DNA from 2 places in the Eubacterium sp. AB3007 genome. Region 2 is predicted to be linked to the other one. Evidence: predicted binding sites of a transcription regulator. Region 2 holds the regulator's gene; the other holds the start of a gene.

Region 1 (7,774 bases), 120 kb from region 2:
ATACTCTCCATCGACGACGACCTTCGCCCAGAGCACCAGATCGTTGGCTTTGTGCCGGGTGAACAGCATACTTTCCGATACGTAGGGGAGCATGTTCAGCACATTCTCGATCTCCTCAGGAAATACGTTCTTCCCGTTCTTCATGACGATCACGTTCTTCTTGCGGCCACAGATGAACACGTATCCGTCGCTGTCGATACGAGCCAGGTCGCCGGTATGGAACCAGTCGCCCTCCATGACCTCTGCCGTGGCTTCCGGATCGTTGTAGTAACCCAGCATCACATTCTCTCCCCGGACCACCAGTTCTCCAACCCCGTGCTCATCCGGATCATCGATCCTCGCCTCCACGTTAGGCATGAGTTTTCCTGTGCTCCCGGGACGCAGGTAGCGATATGTCTCGCTGGCAATGGTAGGCGAGGTCTCCGTCAGACCGTAACCCTGCACCGTCAGGATCCCGAACTCGTTGAGTCCCTTCTGCACCTCTGGATCCAGCGCCGCTGCTCCATTGATGAAGAACCGCATTCGGCCGCCCATCTGGTCGATGATGCTCCTGAAAAGTCTCTTCCGCAGGTTGATATGCACTCGATCTGCTGCCGCACAAAGCCTTCTGGCGACCGCCACCTTCCGCTGGGCGCCCTGCTTCTCGATGGCCTTGTTGATTTTCTTGTACATGTTCTCCAGTAGCAGAGGCACACTCATGATCACCGACACCCCGTACTCCTGCATATTCTTTGCGATATACTTCAGTCCATCGCAGAAGCAGTTGGTCAGCCCCTGGGACAGGAAGGTCAACAATCCCGAGAACCCATAGATGTGATGAAGTGGTAGGATCATCATGTTGATGTCCTCCGGGAAGAAGAGTTCCTCGCAGTTCATGCCGAAGTTGCAGCTCATCAGGTTCCTGTGGGAAAGCATGACCGCCTTGGACTGGGATGTGGTACCCGAAGTGAACAGCAGGAAGGACATGGCATCCGGATCGATCTCTGCGTCCAGGTAATCCCGTGCTCCCGCCTCCACCAGCGCTCTGCCTTCTTCCAGCAACGCCTCCTCAGTCACAAAGCCTTCCTCGAGCGCCGGGAGCATCTCCTCGCCGGCGAATGGATCCATCAATACATATAACCGTATGTTTGTCTCTCCGGACTCAGCGATCTCCCTCACCAGTCCCTCGTGCTTCTTGTCGTAAAACAGGCACCGAAGGTCCGCCCTGTTGATGCAACTGATCAGTTCCTCCTTCTGGAGCATCTTGTCCAAAGGCACCGTAACACCAACGCCGCAAGCCACCGTCACGTAGGACAGCACCCAGCGATAGCTGTTCTCTCCGATCACACCGGTCTTCTGCCCTGCCATACCACGTGCAGTCAGGGCACTGCCGAGCCAGCCCATCTGCGCAAACAGATCGGCATATGTAGTGGTCACATACATAGCGCCATCGGCGGGCGCGGCGACACAGGACGCTGCCGCGCCCGCATCCTTCCTGCTCTCCTCAGGAATCCTCGCCAGAGCTTTCCCCTTCAGTTTGGTAATGAAGGCAATACGATCGCTGTAAGCCTCCGCACACCACCTGAGCATCTCCCGCAGATCACGGTGCAGAAAAAAACGCTTCTCCAGGTGGTAATCCTTCTTATATCCGTTCATTCTGTAGTCTACCCTCTCCTTAGTATGCTTCTGTTGACCATTATATCATATTTCGCCGTGTTCTGCTACTCTACCAAAAGAGGCCGGCGTCAATGCGCCGGCCTCTTCCAAAAGTCTTATTCAGTTGTGAAAAGTACTAGCACTTCTCAACGATGACAGCAGTTCCCATTCCGCCGCCGATGCACAGAGTAGCCAGACCCTTCTTGGCGTCTTCTCTCTTCAGCATCTCGTAGATCAAGGTGACGAGAATTCTGCAGCCGGAAGCTCCGATCGGGTGTCCCAGAGCGATAGCTCCACCGTTGACGTTCAGCTTCTCAGGATCGAATCCCAGCTCCTTGCCAACTGCCAGAGACTGTGCTGCGAATGCCTCATTAGCCTCATACAGGTCCAGATCAGCGATGGTCAGGTCAGCCTTCTCCAGAGCCTTCTGAGTTGCCGGTACAGGACCAACGCCCATGATGGAAGGATCAACACCGCCAGAAGCATAGCTTACGATCTTCACCAGCGGCTTCAGGCCGAGTTCCTCAGCCTTCTCTGCGGACATTACGACCACTGCAGCGCCAGAATCATTGATTCCGGAAGCGTTCGCTGCTGTGACAACACCGCCGTCCTTCTTGAATGCCGGCTTCAGCTTAGCCATCTTCTCCATGGTGGATCCAAACTTAGGATGCTCATCAGTATCGAAGATGATGGGATCACCCTTTCTCTGAGGGACCTCGACAGGAACGATCTCATCCTTGAACTTACCGCCCTTGATAGCTGCTTCTGCCTTCTGCTGGGATGCCAGAGCAAACTCGTCCAGTTCTTCTCTGGTCAGGCCCCACTGCTCAGCTACGTTCTCAGCGGTGATTCCCATGTGGTAGTTATTGAATACATCCCACAGACCGTCGTTAACCATCATATCAACAGCCGGAGTATTGAACATTCTGGCTCCCCATCTAGCCTTGGGCAGCGCATAGGATGTAGCGGACATATTCTCAGCACCACCGGCAACGATGATATCAGCGTCGCCCGCCTTGATGATCTGTGCTGCCAGTTCAACTGCTCTCAGACCGGAACCGCAGACCTTGTTAATAGTCATGGCAGGTACTTCTACCGGAAGACCAGCATCCAGAGACATCTGTCTTGCCACGTTCTGACCAAGTCCACCCTGGAGAACATCACCCATGATGACCTCGTCTACCTGCTCAGGCTTGACGCCTGCTCTGTTCAGGGCTTCCTTGATAACGACTGCACCCAGCTTGCGAGCCGGTACGTCCTTCAGAGCTCCACCGAAAGTTCCGATAGCTGTTCTAGCAGCACCTACGATTACTACGTCTTTCATTTTATGTGTACCTCCTTATTAGTAATTGCCAATCGGCAAAATAAGTGACAGTAATTGTGAAATTTATGTCAGTTTCATTCTACTACACGCCTGACTAAAAATCAACCTAATTGTAGCATCAATTATGTTCTTAATTTTAAACCAAATGCTTCCACCGTCTCCATCTTATCAAACTGAGTGTAGTCGCAGTGCATGGGGGTGATGGTCACATAGCCGGCGCCCAGCGCCGCCATATCGAGTCGCAGGCTTTCATCCTCTTCAGGAGCCGGGTATCCTTCCAACTCGTACCCGCCTCCTGGCTGCTCCACAAAACCGTCCGAGTAATAACGCCCACCCAGTGCGCAGGTTCGGATCCCCTTGATCTCGGCCCTGGGGATGTAGGGCACGTTGATATTCAGAATGGTATCCGGTCCGATCTTCTCCATGGCCATATCGATTACATCCACCGCCAGTTCGCATGCGACAGTGAAGTCCGTGGCTTTGTGCGAGTCCAGCGACAAAGCGATGCTCCGCACTCCGCTGAGTGCACCTTCCATGGCTGCTCCCACTGTGCCAGAGTACAAGGTGTCGCAACCCAGGTTGCTACCCAGGTTGACACCGCTGTAGATCAGATCGAACGATATCCCCCTCTCTCCAAAAAATTGCAGACCGACCTTGGTGCAGTCGGTAGGAGTTCCGGTCACCATCAGCGCCCCCTCTGCGCCGGGATACACCGCTTCGTTAATGTAGATGCGGTCCGTCAGGGTCAGGGACTGACTGGCGCCACTTCTCTGGGTATCCGGCGCACATACATATACGCTGGCCACCTTGCTCAAAGCCTGGGTCAACTGACGCAATCCTTCGGAATGAATACCGTCGTCGTTCACCACCAGCACATTCAGCCGGCGGCTGTTTCTGTCTACTCCCATGCCATCACCTTTCCGATGGAGTCGTTGATCACCAGATCAGCCCGGTTATCGTACGCTGTCGCATCCTTGTTGATCAGAACCAGGTGGTTGCCGTGGAAATAGTTGATCAGCCCTGCTGCCGGATAGACCACCAGGGAAGTTCCCCCGATGATCAGCGTATCTGCCTCGGAGATGGCCCGTACCGCACCGTTCACGCATGCATCATCCAGCGCCTCCTCGTAGAGGACCACGTCTGGTTTGATGGTACCTCCGCAGTTGCAAACAGGCACACCATCCTTGCAGTTTGCCTCATCCATGATGTAGTCCAGATCGTAAGCCTTGCCACACCTCTCACAGTAGTTGCGGAGCACGCTTCCGTGAAGCTCATAGACGGCCTTGGAGCCGGCCTTCTGATGAAGTCCATCGATGTTCTGCGTCACCACTGCCTTCAGTTTACCCATATCCTCCAGTCTGGCCAAGGTCTTGTGAGCCTCATTGGGCTGTGCTTCCCGGTGAATGAGATTTTCTTTATAATACTGGAAGAAAAGTTTGGTGTTCCGTGTGTAGAACGAATGGGACAACATGGTCTCCGGGGAATACCCGTACACCTGCTGTGCATGGTACAGTCCTTTTTCTGAACGGAAGTCAGGAATCCCGCTCTCTGTGGACACGCCCGCGCCGCCAAAGAACACGATATTCTCACTAGTCTCGATGATTTCTTTCAGTCTTGCATCCATAATGATTTCCTCCTCCACTACAGTATACCACGGAGTGTGTCAAAGGGGACGGTTCTTTTTGACACAATGTGTCAAAAAGAACCGTCCCCTTTGACACACTTCCGAAGCAGTGGTATATTGGAATGCGGAGAATTTGAAAAGGACACAATAATTATCGATGGAAACAAACAAAAAAATCTTTTTGCATGGAATGCATGATGGGATCCCCATCGGGATCGGATACTTCGCTGTCGCCTTTTCTCTGGGTATTACTGCCAGAGACTGTGGCTTCAACGCTTTCCAGGGATTCCTATCCAGTATCACCACCTATGCATCGGCGGGCCAGTTCATCGGCTACACACTGTATGCGGCCAACGCCACGCTGCTGCAGCTGGCAATCATGACGGTCATCACCAACGCACGCTATCTGCTGATGGGATTCGCCCTGAACCAGCGACTACCCCAGGGGACACCGCTATACAAGCGTATGCTTTGTGGAGTGGCCATCACGGATGAGATCTTTGGGATCACCATCGCACGCCCGGGGTACGTCAACCCCTTCTATCCACTGGGCGCGCTGGTAACGGCAGCTCCCATGTGGTCCTGTGGCATCGCCCTTGGGATCACCATGGGAAATCTTCTTCCGCTACGCCTGGTCAGCGCCCTCAGCGTAGCTCTCTTTGGCATGTTCCTGGCGGTAATCATCCCGCCATCCCGCCGCGATAAGATCGTGGGAATCTTTGTCGCCATCAGTTTTGGCACCAGTTATGCAGCTACCATCCTTCCCTGGATCCGGGATCTGTCTGCGGGAAATCGAACCATCATCCTTACGGTGGCCATATCTGCGATTGCCGCGGTTCTCTTCCCGGCGCGGCACGAAGTGGAAGGCGCGGCGGACACAGCGGACACATCCAACACCACCGCCATTACCAGAGAGGAGGCCTCCCGTGAGTGAAACGATCTATATTTATATCTACATCGCGGTCATGGCACTGGCCACCTACCTGTGCCGGGTGCTCCCGTTGACGCTGATCCGCCGGCCAATCGAGAACCGGTTCTTTCAGTCTTTTCTGTACTATGTTCCTTACGTGACATTGGCAGTGATGACCTTTCCCGCCATCATGCAGGCAACACAGTCCCAGCTGGCAGGCGCTGCCGCCCTGTTGGTTGGCGTTCTGGTGGCCTGGCGCGGTGCCAGTCTCTTCAAGGTAGCTGCCGCCTGCTGCGTCACGGTGTTCCTGCTGGAGCTGGTGCTCTGCCCATAACAAGAAACTAGTCCGGCCATCCGGACTAGTTTCTTGGCTTATTTCTTCTGATGTTTGGCCTGATAGCGCTCCCGGTTGATCCGTTTCCTTGTCTTCGGCTTCATGACGGAGTACCCGAACTTGCCCAGGGGTTGTTTCTTCAGACCGAAATACTCACCATGACAATATGCCACCAGGCCGGCTTTGTCCAGGCGGATCCTCCCTGCCTCATCGAACAAAGCCTGGTCCGCGTGCACCTTCACGATCTCAGCCAGGAACACGTCATGACTGCCGCACTCGATGATCTGTTTCACCTTGCACTCCAGATTTACCGGTGACTCCGCCACCAGCGGCGCGGCAACTACTGCCCCCGGCACCTTGGATAGACCGCATACCTCGAACTTGTCCAGATCTCTGCCGGAGCGAACGCCGCAGAAATCCGTAGCCTTTGCCAGGTCCTCGGTGACCAGATTGATCACAAACTCGCCGGACTCCCGGATGATATGGTAGGAGTGGCGCTCTTTTCGCACAGAAATGGACACCATGGGTGGGTCTGAGCAAATGGTGCCGGCCCAGGCGATAGTAATGAGATTCTCTTCCCTGTCATCTGCACAGGATACCAACACCACAGGGACGGGGTTCAGCATCGCAGACGGTTTCATGATTGTCTTTTCCACGTTTCAGCCTCTTTCGTTTTTTTCCTGAATTCTCTAAAAGAGATTATAGCAACGCCTTTCAAAAACGTCAATTGTTTATCTTTTGTTTATATTTCCTTCATATCCAGTTTATGGAGAGTTGTTATGATTGAAAAAAACGAAAGGAGAATGACAACATGAAGAATTTCAGATCACGGATCCTCTCCGTAGACTACGGGAAACGATTCCGGCTCCTGCTGGCGGCAGGGCTTTGTATCCTGATCATCGGAGGGGGTGCATCGGCAATCCTCTTGCACACAGTGGATGCGAATGCCCTGGGTGGATCGACACAGATCGAACAGGAAAACAACGCCGGAAGGCAACCACCGGGAACCGCGCAGCCTTACGGAGGTCACGGACGATTCGGGAATGACGGAAAACAACATCTTCCGGACCAGAACAGCACACCGGATACACAGGAAGGCAACGGCGCCTCCCCTGAGAATGGTGCCAACAATGATAACAATACAGGCAATAGTAATAACAGTAGCAAAAGCGGAAACACTTCCCAGGACGCCAATACTACAGGAGCCATAGCACAGGTCGCCAGTTACCAGCAGACAGCTGGCGGCAACATGGGTAGCATGGGCAACATGGGAGGCGGATTTGACGGAGTACGCATGGATGGACGCGGCGGTCATCACGGACACTTCCTGTCCATGATCCTTCACAACAATCAGATATCCATCGTCACCAAGATCGTCATATTGGCTACCACCATCCTGGGGATCCTCTGGTTACTTGTAGTCTGGTACACCATCGTCTGTTACCTCTATCGCTCCAGTACCTTCTCTCGCATGAACCGCACCCTTTGGACCATCCTGGGAATATTTGGAGGGCTCCTGGCGCTGCTCGCCTTCTTTATCGCCAGGAGCATCCTGAAGGTCCGTTGTGAAAACTGCGACGCCTGGCAGGATGCGGAGCAGGCGTACTGCACGGACTGCGGAGCCGCCCTGCAGCAGAATTGCCCTGGTTGCGGAGCCTCTGTCTCACAAAACGCAGCTTACTGCCCTTCCTGTGGAAAAGAAATGGCGGCAGACAACAGCACGAACCCTTAACAACTTCTTTCTCACCAAATACACCGCAGAACATCCGGTTTCTGCGGTGTTTTTTTTATTTCTATTTTTGTGTGCGCAGCAGATCTTTGTACAGATGCATCTGGACTTCACTGTTCCGGTCCGAACGAGATTCTGTGGCAGGTCTGTGCGGCAAGCTGCTACATATTTAATGAAAGGCAATGCATTGTAGTCCAATACTCCGGCCAGGCGCACAA
Region 2 (7,774 bases):
AAGCAGTTCCTTCTTGCCACTGACAACGGCTTCCACAACACCGCCGCCCGCGCTGGCCTTGAACTCCTTCTCCTCCAGTTCCGCCTGCATCTGCTCCATCTGCCGCTGCATAGCCTGCACCTGCTGCATCTGCGCCATCTGGCCCTTACGGCCTCCGCCTCCGCCGCCTGTCTTCGGCCGCTTGCCTGCTCTCATTCCTCTGCCCATTGTTCTCCTCCTTGCTCTTACTTCTTCCTATATGTCGCTCTGTCCTCTGCTGCACAAAGCATTCTATACCTGTTCTCCTAGTCCCGGATCTTCACCTCTGTGCCCAGCACTGCTGAGGCCTGTCTGGCGATCTCCGTCGCATCCGGCTTGCCCCCGGAGGGGCCATCCCCCTGGACCTTGATCACCATGTGCATCTCCCTCCCCAACTGCCGGCTCATGAGGTCTGAGATGAGGTCTTCGTCCATCATCAGGACCCCCTTCGCCATCTTGCTGGGGGCGATAACCTTGAACTGGCGCTCCCCCACAGCGGCCAGCATTGCTCGTCGCATGCTGTTGGTGGTGGCTGCCAGAGGTTCTGCCTGCTCAAAGATATCGTTCCAGAGCTGGTCCAGCTCCTCCTGGGAATAAAAAGCCTCCGGCACTTCCTCTGTCTCTTCTGCCGCGGCGGCGTTGGGCGCTGTCATCGGCGCCTTCTTCTCTGGTTCAGAAGGTGCACTGACCGGAACTGCCGGCGTAGGTGCGGCAACAGAGTTCACCTGCCTCGATGGTGCCCCATCTCTATCCGTGCCTGCATAGGGGCTTTGCTTCGGCACCGCGTCAGCCCGCATGGTCGCCATGGCTTCCTCCATGGCCGCGGAATCGAATTCTGGCTCCTCGATCTGGATGGCTGGTATTCCGCCCTCCGTCGTCGCCGGTGCCGGTTTCTGCTCTGCTGCCGGCTTTGTGGAAGCGGTGGGCGTCGCCGGTCTGCTCGTGGGCGTCGCCGGCCTGTTCGCCGGAGCTGCCGGTCTGGCGCCGTACTCCAATCCCCCTGCAATGGTGACGATAGCCACCTCCATGAGGATCCTCGCCTGGGTAGAATAGCGGGCATCATTGATGGTTTTCGCCAACGTCACGATGCTGCTGTTCAACTCTGCCAGTTCGATCTTGGCACTCTGTTCCTTCAACAATTCTATGTTCTCCGAAGACATGTTCAGCATATCTCCGGGATTTTTCACAAACTTCGCGATCAACAGGGCGCGGTAGTGGGCCATCCAGTCCTTCATCATCTGTCGGACGTCCTTCCCTTCCTCCATAGCGCCTTCCAGAAGCAAAAGCGCCTGGGATATGTTGCGGGTCAGCACCTTCTCCGTCAACTCGATGTAGAACTCCTCCGAGACCGTCCCCAGAAACTCCAGGATCTTGTCCCGGTCCAAACGTGCCTCCCCGGAGGACATGCACTGTTCCAGGATACTCAGGGAGTCACGCACCGATCCGTCTGCGTTCCTTGCCAGAAGTGCCAACGCCCCCTCCGTGATCTCAACGCCGTGCTCCTGGCAGATCCGGGCCATGTTGGCCTTGATCTCAGCAGCGGACACCCGCCGAAAATCCAGTCGCATACACCGGGACAGTACCGTCTGCGGCAACTTCTCCGGGTTGGTGGTGGCCAGTATGAACATCACATGTGCCGGCGGTTCCTCCAGTGTTTTCAGGAGTGCGTTGAACGCCCCGGTAGACAGCATGTGGACCTCGTCGATGATATAGACCTTCCGCCGTCCTGCACTGGGAGGATAATTGACACTCTCCCGCAGCTCCCGGATGTTCTCCACACCGTTGTTGGATGCCGCATCGATCTCAATCACATCGATGAAATTCCCCTCCGCGATCGCGCGGCAACTGGGACACTCCCCACAGGGGCGCTCACCTTCTCCAGTGCAGTTCACCGCCTTGGCCAGGATCCTGGCCGTGGTGGTCTTGCCAGTGCCCCGGGTTCCACAGAACAGATAGGCATGGCTCACCGTGTCCGTGGCGATCTGGTGCCTCAGGATCCGAACGATCTGCTCCTGTCCCAGGATCTCGTCGAACACCTCCGGTCTGTTCTCCCTGTACAAAGCCCTGTATTGCTTCATTCTGTCTCTCCACGCTCCATCGCGGGCGACGGATCGCACCGCAGTCTGGTTCTAATAAAATATCTGCCCTTTAACAGCTCCGCATGACGTTGGAGAAGGCTTATCTGCGGCACATAAGAACTTCCGCTTATTGCTGCTTCCTTCCGGACCTGACAAGGTTCACGGCATCCTATTGCGCAGGACCCAAACCATGTCAGGCGAAGCTATTAAAGGGCAGAGCCCCGTTCAATATTTAATTATATTGCTTTTGGTCTGGAATGTCAAGACTCTCCGGCCACCTTCCGCACGTTGATACTGACATTGACGATGTTAAAAGCGGTCATGGCTTCCACTACCTCCGCCAATCGCCGCTGGAACCCTTCGGCAGCCTTCCACAGCCTGCACCCCTCCCGCAGATCCACTGTGACATACATCTGCAGTGCCTCAGGCTTGGTGTTCACATAGACACGGGATACCTCCGAGATATCCGGGCTCTCTTTGGCGACACAGTGGGCGATATCCGCCACCGCCTTGTCAGAGATGATGAAATCCCCCATGTAGCTGAAGGTAGGCCGGACCACGGTCCGCTCCGACTGGGCACTTCCCCGCAGGTTGTCCTTGATGATCTTCAGCGGCGAGATAAAGTAGCCGGCGAAGGCGCGTTTCACCTGGAAGGTCGGTACCGGGATCACGTGCTTCCCCTGCCCGATCCTCTGCTTCCGCGCCACGGTACGCTCCTCTTCCGAGGTGATGTCCTCGATGTGGATGCGCTCATCGATGGGACCGAGCTCCAGGCGTGCGGCGATCCGGTCTGCCATCTGGTCCGACGTGCCCAGGATCAGAATAGAGGAGGGCTTTGTGCGGGCGATAGCGGCCATCACCTGCGCCTGATGCTCCGGCTTGTTGAACAAAGCCGTCTTGATGGCGCCCACCATGGTCTTCTGGCGCTTGGCGGAGACCCCCGCTTCCACCCGATGCCCGCAGATAAAAAGCCCATCGTCGATGATGCTTTGGATGTTTTTTTCCTTGCAGAGGTTCATGGCCTGAAAGCTTTTGCCGGTCCCGCTCTTTCCTGTCAGAGAGTAAACTTTCATCTTTACTTGCTACGTCCTTTCTGGTATAATAAAGCCGGAATTCAGTTAAGATCAATCTTATAAGGAGGAATACAATGGCTTACAAAATCACAGACGACTGCATTAGCTGTGGAGCTTGTGCACCTGAGTGCCCGGTAGAGGCGATCTCCGAAGGCGATGACAAGTATGTAATCGACGCAGATACCTGCATCGACTGCGGTGCTTGCGCAGAGTCTTGTCCTGTTGATGCGCCGGTAGAGGCATAGTGACATAGGACTGGTAGAAACAACCGCTTCGCTTACGCGAAGCGGTTTTGCTTTTGGGGACTATCCCTTTTTGCGCTTGTCGTTCATATGATACGCCAGGGAATGCAGGCTGTCGGACAGATGCACGTCCTCCAGCGCCACGTGTGAGGGGACCTCGATGTCCGCGGTGGCAAAGTTCCAGATGCCTCTCACCCCCGCAAAACAAAGCCTGTCTGCCACCCCCTGCGCGTTGTCCTTGTTGACACAGATGACGCCGATGTCGATGTTCTCCTTCTCCACATATTGGACCATATCTTCCTCGTCGAGGATGGGGACGCCGTCCAGATCGCGGCCGATGAGCGCCGGATCCACCTCGAACATAGCACAAATCTTGAACCCCTGCTTGTGGAAGTGAGTGTAGCGCCCGATGGCCTGGCCCAGGTTGCCGGCACCGACGATGACCATCTTGTAGACCTGATCCAGCCCCAGGATGGCGCTGATCTCCTTCAGCAATCCCTCTACGCTGTACCCGTATCCCTGCTGTCCAAACCCGCCGAAGTTGTTCAGATCCTGCCGGATCTGGGAAGCGGTATAGCCAATGAGTTCGCTGAACTCCTTGGAAGAGATCTTCTCTACGCCCTTCTTATTCAGTTCGATCAGGTACCTGCGATAACGCGGGAGCCGCTTGATGACGGCGTTGGATATCTTGGTATTCTTGGCCATGCTCCTCTCCTTCTCTTACAACAAGACCCGCCGGTGAGGCGGGTCTGTCCTGTTATTCGATGTTATCGTCTACAAAGCCTACGAGATCGCTCACCACCTGGAAATTCTCTGCTTCCTCATCTGGGATCTCGATGTCGAACTCCTCCTCGATCGCCATGATGATCTCTACAGCATCCAGAGAATCTGCTTCCAGATCCTTCATCAGGTTGGTATCCATAGTAACCATGGAAGGCTCAACGTTGAGCTGCTCCACGATAATATCTCTGATCTTTTCAAAAGACATAACTAACCTCCTCGCTTGTTCTAATATCAAATACATTATAGTTGAGAAGTCTTCCGATTGCAAGGGGAAATTGCTATGTGGTATACTTGTTTCAAGAAGGAGGATCACTATGGATCAGAAGGAAGTCAAGATAATCGAAGTAAAGGAAAGTATCTTTGCGGACAACGACCAGGAGGCAGACAGACTGCGAGAGGAACTGAAGAGCCGGGGGATCTTCCTGCTCAACCTCATGTCTTCTCCGGGATCCGGCAAGACCACGACCCTGACCCGGACCATTGAGATGCTGAAGGAGGAATACAGGATCGGCGTCATGGAGGCGGACATCGACTCCGATGTGGACGCCAGGGCCATCGCCGAGACCGGGGCCCGGTCCATCCAGATCCACACCGGTGGCATGTGCCATCTGGACGCAGGCATGACCGCCCAGGGACTGGAGGCTCTGGAAACAGGCGATGTAGATCTGGCCATTCTGGAGAACGTAGGGAACCTGGTATGCCCGGCGGAGTTTGACACGGGGGCATCCAAAAACGCCATGATTCTCTCCGTTCCGGAGGGAGATGACAAGCCCCTGAAATACCCCCTCATGTTCTCCATCTGCGATGTGGTGCTCGTCAACAAGATCGATGTCCTGCCTTATTTCGATTTTGACCTGGATACCTGCCGGAAAAACATCGCCCTGCGCAACCCAAAGGCAGAGGTCATCCCCATCTGCGCCAAGACCGGCGAGGGGATGGATTCCTGGGCAGACTGGCTACGCCGGGAGATCAGAGAGTGGAAGGCATGAAACGCCATACAGAGCGGGAGGGAGCTGCGGCTCCCTCCCGTTGTTATTATTTGATCTTTACTTTCTTGGTTGCCCACTTCCCGTAAACGTTCTTACCATCTACCTTTGTGATGGTCCGGACACGGAAGGTGTATTTCTTGCCTTTTTTCAGTTTCTTGCTCTTGACCTTGGTCTTGGTAGTGGACTTGGTCAGATCTGCCCATTTCTTGCCCTTCTGCTTGTACTGGATCTGGTAAGCAGTAACGCCGGAGACCGCCTTGAACTTCACGGTCGCCTTCCTGGACTTCGACTTGACCTTCAGTTTCTTGACTTTCAGCTGTTTCGCTATTTTTTTCAGCGTCTTGTTCGACTTGGTGGCTTCTTCCTTTGCCGCCTTAAGCTGCTTCTTCAGCTCCTTGATCTCTTTCGCGCTCTTGTCCTTCGACTGTTTAAGTTCCTTCTGGAGGGCGTTGATCTTATCATTCGCCTTGTCCAGCTTGCCCTGTGCCACAGTCAGCAGATATTCCGCGGGAACCTTATAATCCGGCATCACGTTCTTCTCCGCCATGGTGACCTTCAGCGGCTTGCTGAAATCTCCGGCAGCCACATAGGCTCGAAGCTCCTCAACGACAGAGTCGGTCACTTTCATGTACTGCTCCGCCTGCTCCTTCCCAATATCGGTAGCGGCTTTCTTGGCCAGTGCGGGATCGTACTCATAGATCGTGAGCATATCCTTGTCGACCTTGGCCTGCTGCTCGATCAGGCTTGCCTGGTATTTCACAAAATATTCCTTGATGCCGTCTCCAACGTGATTGGCTCTGTTCTTGTCACACAGATCGTTGATCACGTTCGCGTTCCAGTTGACCGAATTGGGCACGTAGGAAACACTGTCCACCTTGTAGGCATCGTGGACATCGGTGATCATCGCGCCGTAATACGGCAGGAAAATACCGAACTCCGCATCTGCCGGTGTGACCCATTCGATCGTCGTCATCTCCAGAGGGAATCCCTTTCTGGTCTCGAAAACATGGCACTCTGTATGGCGGTTGTTTCCAATGCTGGAAAGCCTTGGGTTCACATTCCCGTCGTACTTTGTACCCTCTCCCCGGTATCCCAGGAAGCGTATCGTCTCCAGCGCTGTCAGTTTCCGGTTCGGGGTCATCATGGTCGGAAGCGGGTTGTCTGCGTTGACCTGATTCAGATCGATCTTCTCGGCCTGCTCTGGATCCATGTAGTAGGCTCCCTGCCAGTATCTGGTGTTCTGAAAACTCCTGCTGTAAGTCGATGCGACATGGATCTTTCCGCTCTTTCCCTTCTTCAGGAACCCCTTCTCCTCAGGAAGGCTGACCAGCTCCTTGGAAGCGACCACATTCTCGGTATCTGTGACATCCACCTCGCCGATCAGCATGATGTTCGGATTGAACCCGACCTGATCGCTGGGAAGTCTGGTGGCCACATACTGATGCCCGGCTACGCAGTCAAACCCCCAGGTTTCTTTTCCATCTCCGATCAGGATGAAATAGCACTCTCCGCTCCCCTTCTCGTCGATTATCCTTGCCAGCAGATCTACCGCCTCCTTGGCGGACGCAGCATTGGCCATGAGCACAGACGGAATGGAGACCTCCGCGATGCCATTGCTGACCAGAGGATCTGCGGCCTTTGCGCTGTTGTTATAACTCGTTGTCACGGTCGCCGTGATGTAGACGCCCTTCTCATTCACGCATCCTGCCGCATAAGGCTCTCCCTGCGGGTTTCCATCGTTATCGAAAACGGTTTCATCCGGGTTGATCTTCGGACTTTCCTTGATATAGGTATATGCATAGGTCTTGCTCGGATACCGCCACTGAAATCCGTTGCAGTCGACGAACATGTCGCCGGCTTTGTGCTCTGTGGCAGGAGCGACCCCCAGCATCTTGTTATAGTTGTTCGTGTAATCTTCGCTACGCCCTACATAGACATTCCCGTTCTCACTGACGTCCGATCCGACGTAAATACTGGTACATGCAAACGCAGAGGCACTCATCGTCAGGATCAGCGTGAATGACAGGAACACCGTGCTTATCATTCTCTTCAATCTCATATCTTTTCCCCTTTTTGACACTAATACAATACCTCTTCTGGAGCCCCCTCCCATCAGGCTCGTCACAATAGATGTACAATTCGTTCATCTTTTATTATACTATAGGACGGCCGCCGCGTCAAATCGCCTGGGAAACGGCAGTTCCTTATCCCCTGTCGGAACTCCTCCGCGGCTACTCCTCCAGCTCCATCCACTCCTCGTAGACGTGCTCCAGTTCTTCCTTGGTGGCCTTCACTTCCTCATCCAGTTCATTCAGCCGCTTGGGGTCTGCCAGCACCTCAGGCTGGCACATCTCCTGCTGAAGATCCTCGATCTCCTCCTCCAGAGAGGCGATCTCCTCCTCAAGCTGCGCTTTCTTCCTTGCCAGACGCTTCTCTTCGGTCTGCTTTTTCTTTTTCAGCGCGCGCTCCTCCGCGGCGGACAAAGCCTTCCCGGTCTCGTCCGTCCCTGCCAGTCCGGCGGATGTCTGTGCCCGGCGGATGTCTGCCACCAGGGCCTCCTCTCCGGATGGTTTCCCGGCCGAAGCTGTGCT

Evidence for each region. Region 2 encodes Rex, which represses fermentation and respiration genes when NADH is low (regulators of the CRP and FNR family bind a similar motif). Its sites were predicted from a motif close to ATTGTTAANNNNTTAACAAT; they were not measured.
Region 1: a site for Rex is predicted at 3,013-3,032, ahead of P156_RS0105810 (acetyl-CoA C-acetyltransferase). Genes of this name have one in related genera too.

The regions. Positions count from the first base shown of each region.
Region 1 covers NZ_JIAD01000001.1:1,178,800-1,186,573, forward strand. Annotated here, with positions in the region: gene P156_RS0105805 (AMP-binding protein) at 1-1,635, opposite strand, end outside; gene P156_RS0105810 (acetyl-CoA C-acetyltransferase) at 1,772-2,959, opposite strand; gene surE (5'/3'-nucleotidase SurE) at 3,082-3,867, opposite strand; gene P156_RS0105820 (NAD-dependent protein deacylase) at 3,858-4,583, opposite strand; gene P156_RS11765 (AzlC family ABC transporter permease) at 4,774-5,517, shown strand; gene P156_RS13310 (AzlD domain-containing protein) at 5,510-5,827, shown strand; gene P156_RS0105835 (flavin reductase family protein) at 5,866-6,483, opposite strand; gene P156_RS12795 (zinc ribbon domain-containing protein) at 6,639-7,559, shown strand.
Region 2 covers NZ_JIAD01000001.1:1,302,506-1,310,279, forward strand. Annotated here, with positions in the region: gene P156_RS0106280 (YbaB/EbfC family nucleoid-associated protein) at 1-207, opposite strand, end outside; gene dnaX (DNA polymerase III subunit gamma/tau) at 285-2,096, opposite strand; RNA gene ffs (signal recognition particle sRNA large type) at 2,154-2,330, opposite strand; gene P156_RS0106290 (hypothetical protein) at 2,357-3,169, opposite strand; gene P156_RS0106295 (DUF362 domain-containing protein) at 3,244-3,414, shown strand; gene P156_RS0106300 (redox-sensing transcriptional repressor Rex) at 3,475-4,116, opposite strand; gene acpP (acyl carrier protein) at 4,169-4,399, opposite strand; gene hypB (hydrogenase nickel incorporation protein HypB) at 4,509-5,183, shown strand; gene P156_RS0106315 (C69 family dipeptidase) at 5,230-7,242, opposite strand; gene P156_RS0106320 (ABC-F family ATP-binding cassette domain-containing protein) at 7,415-7,774, opposite strand, start outside.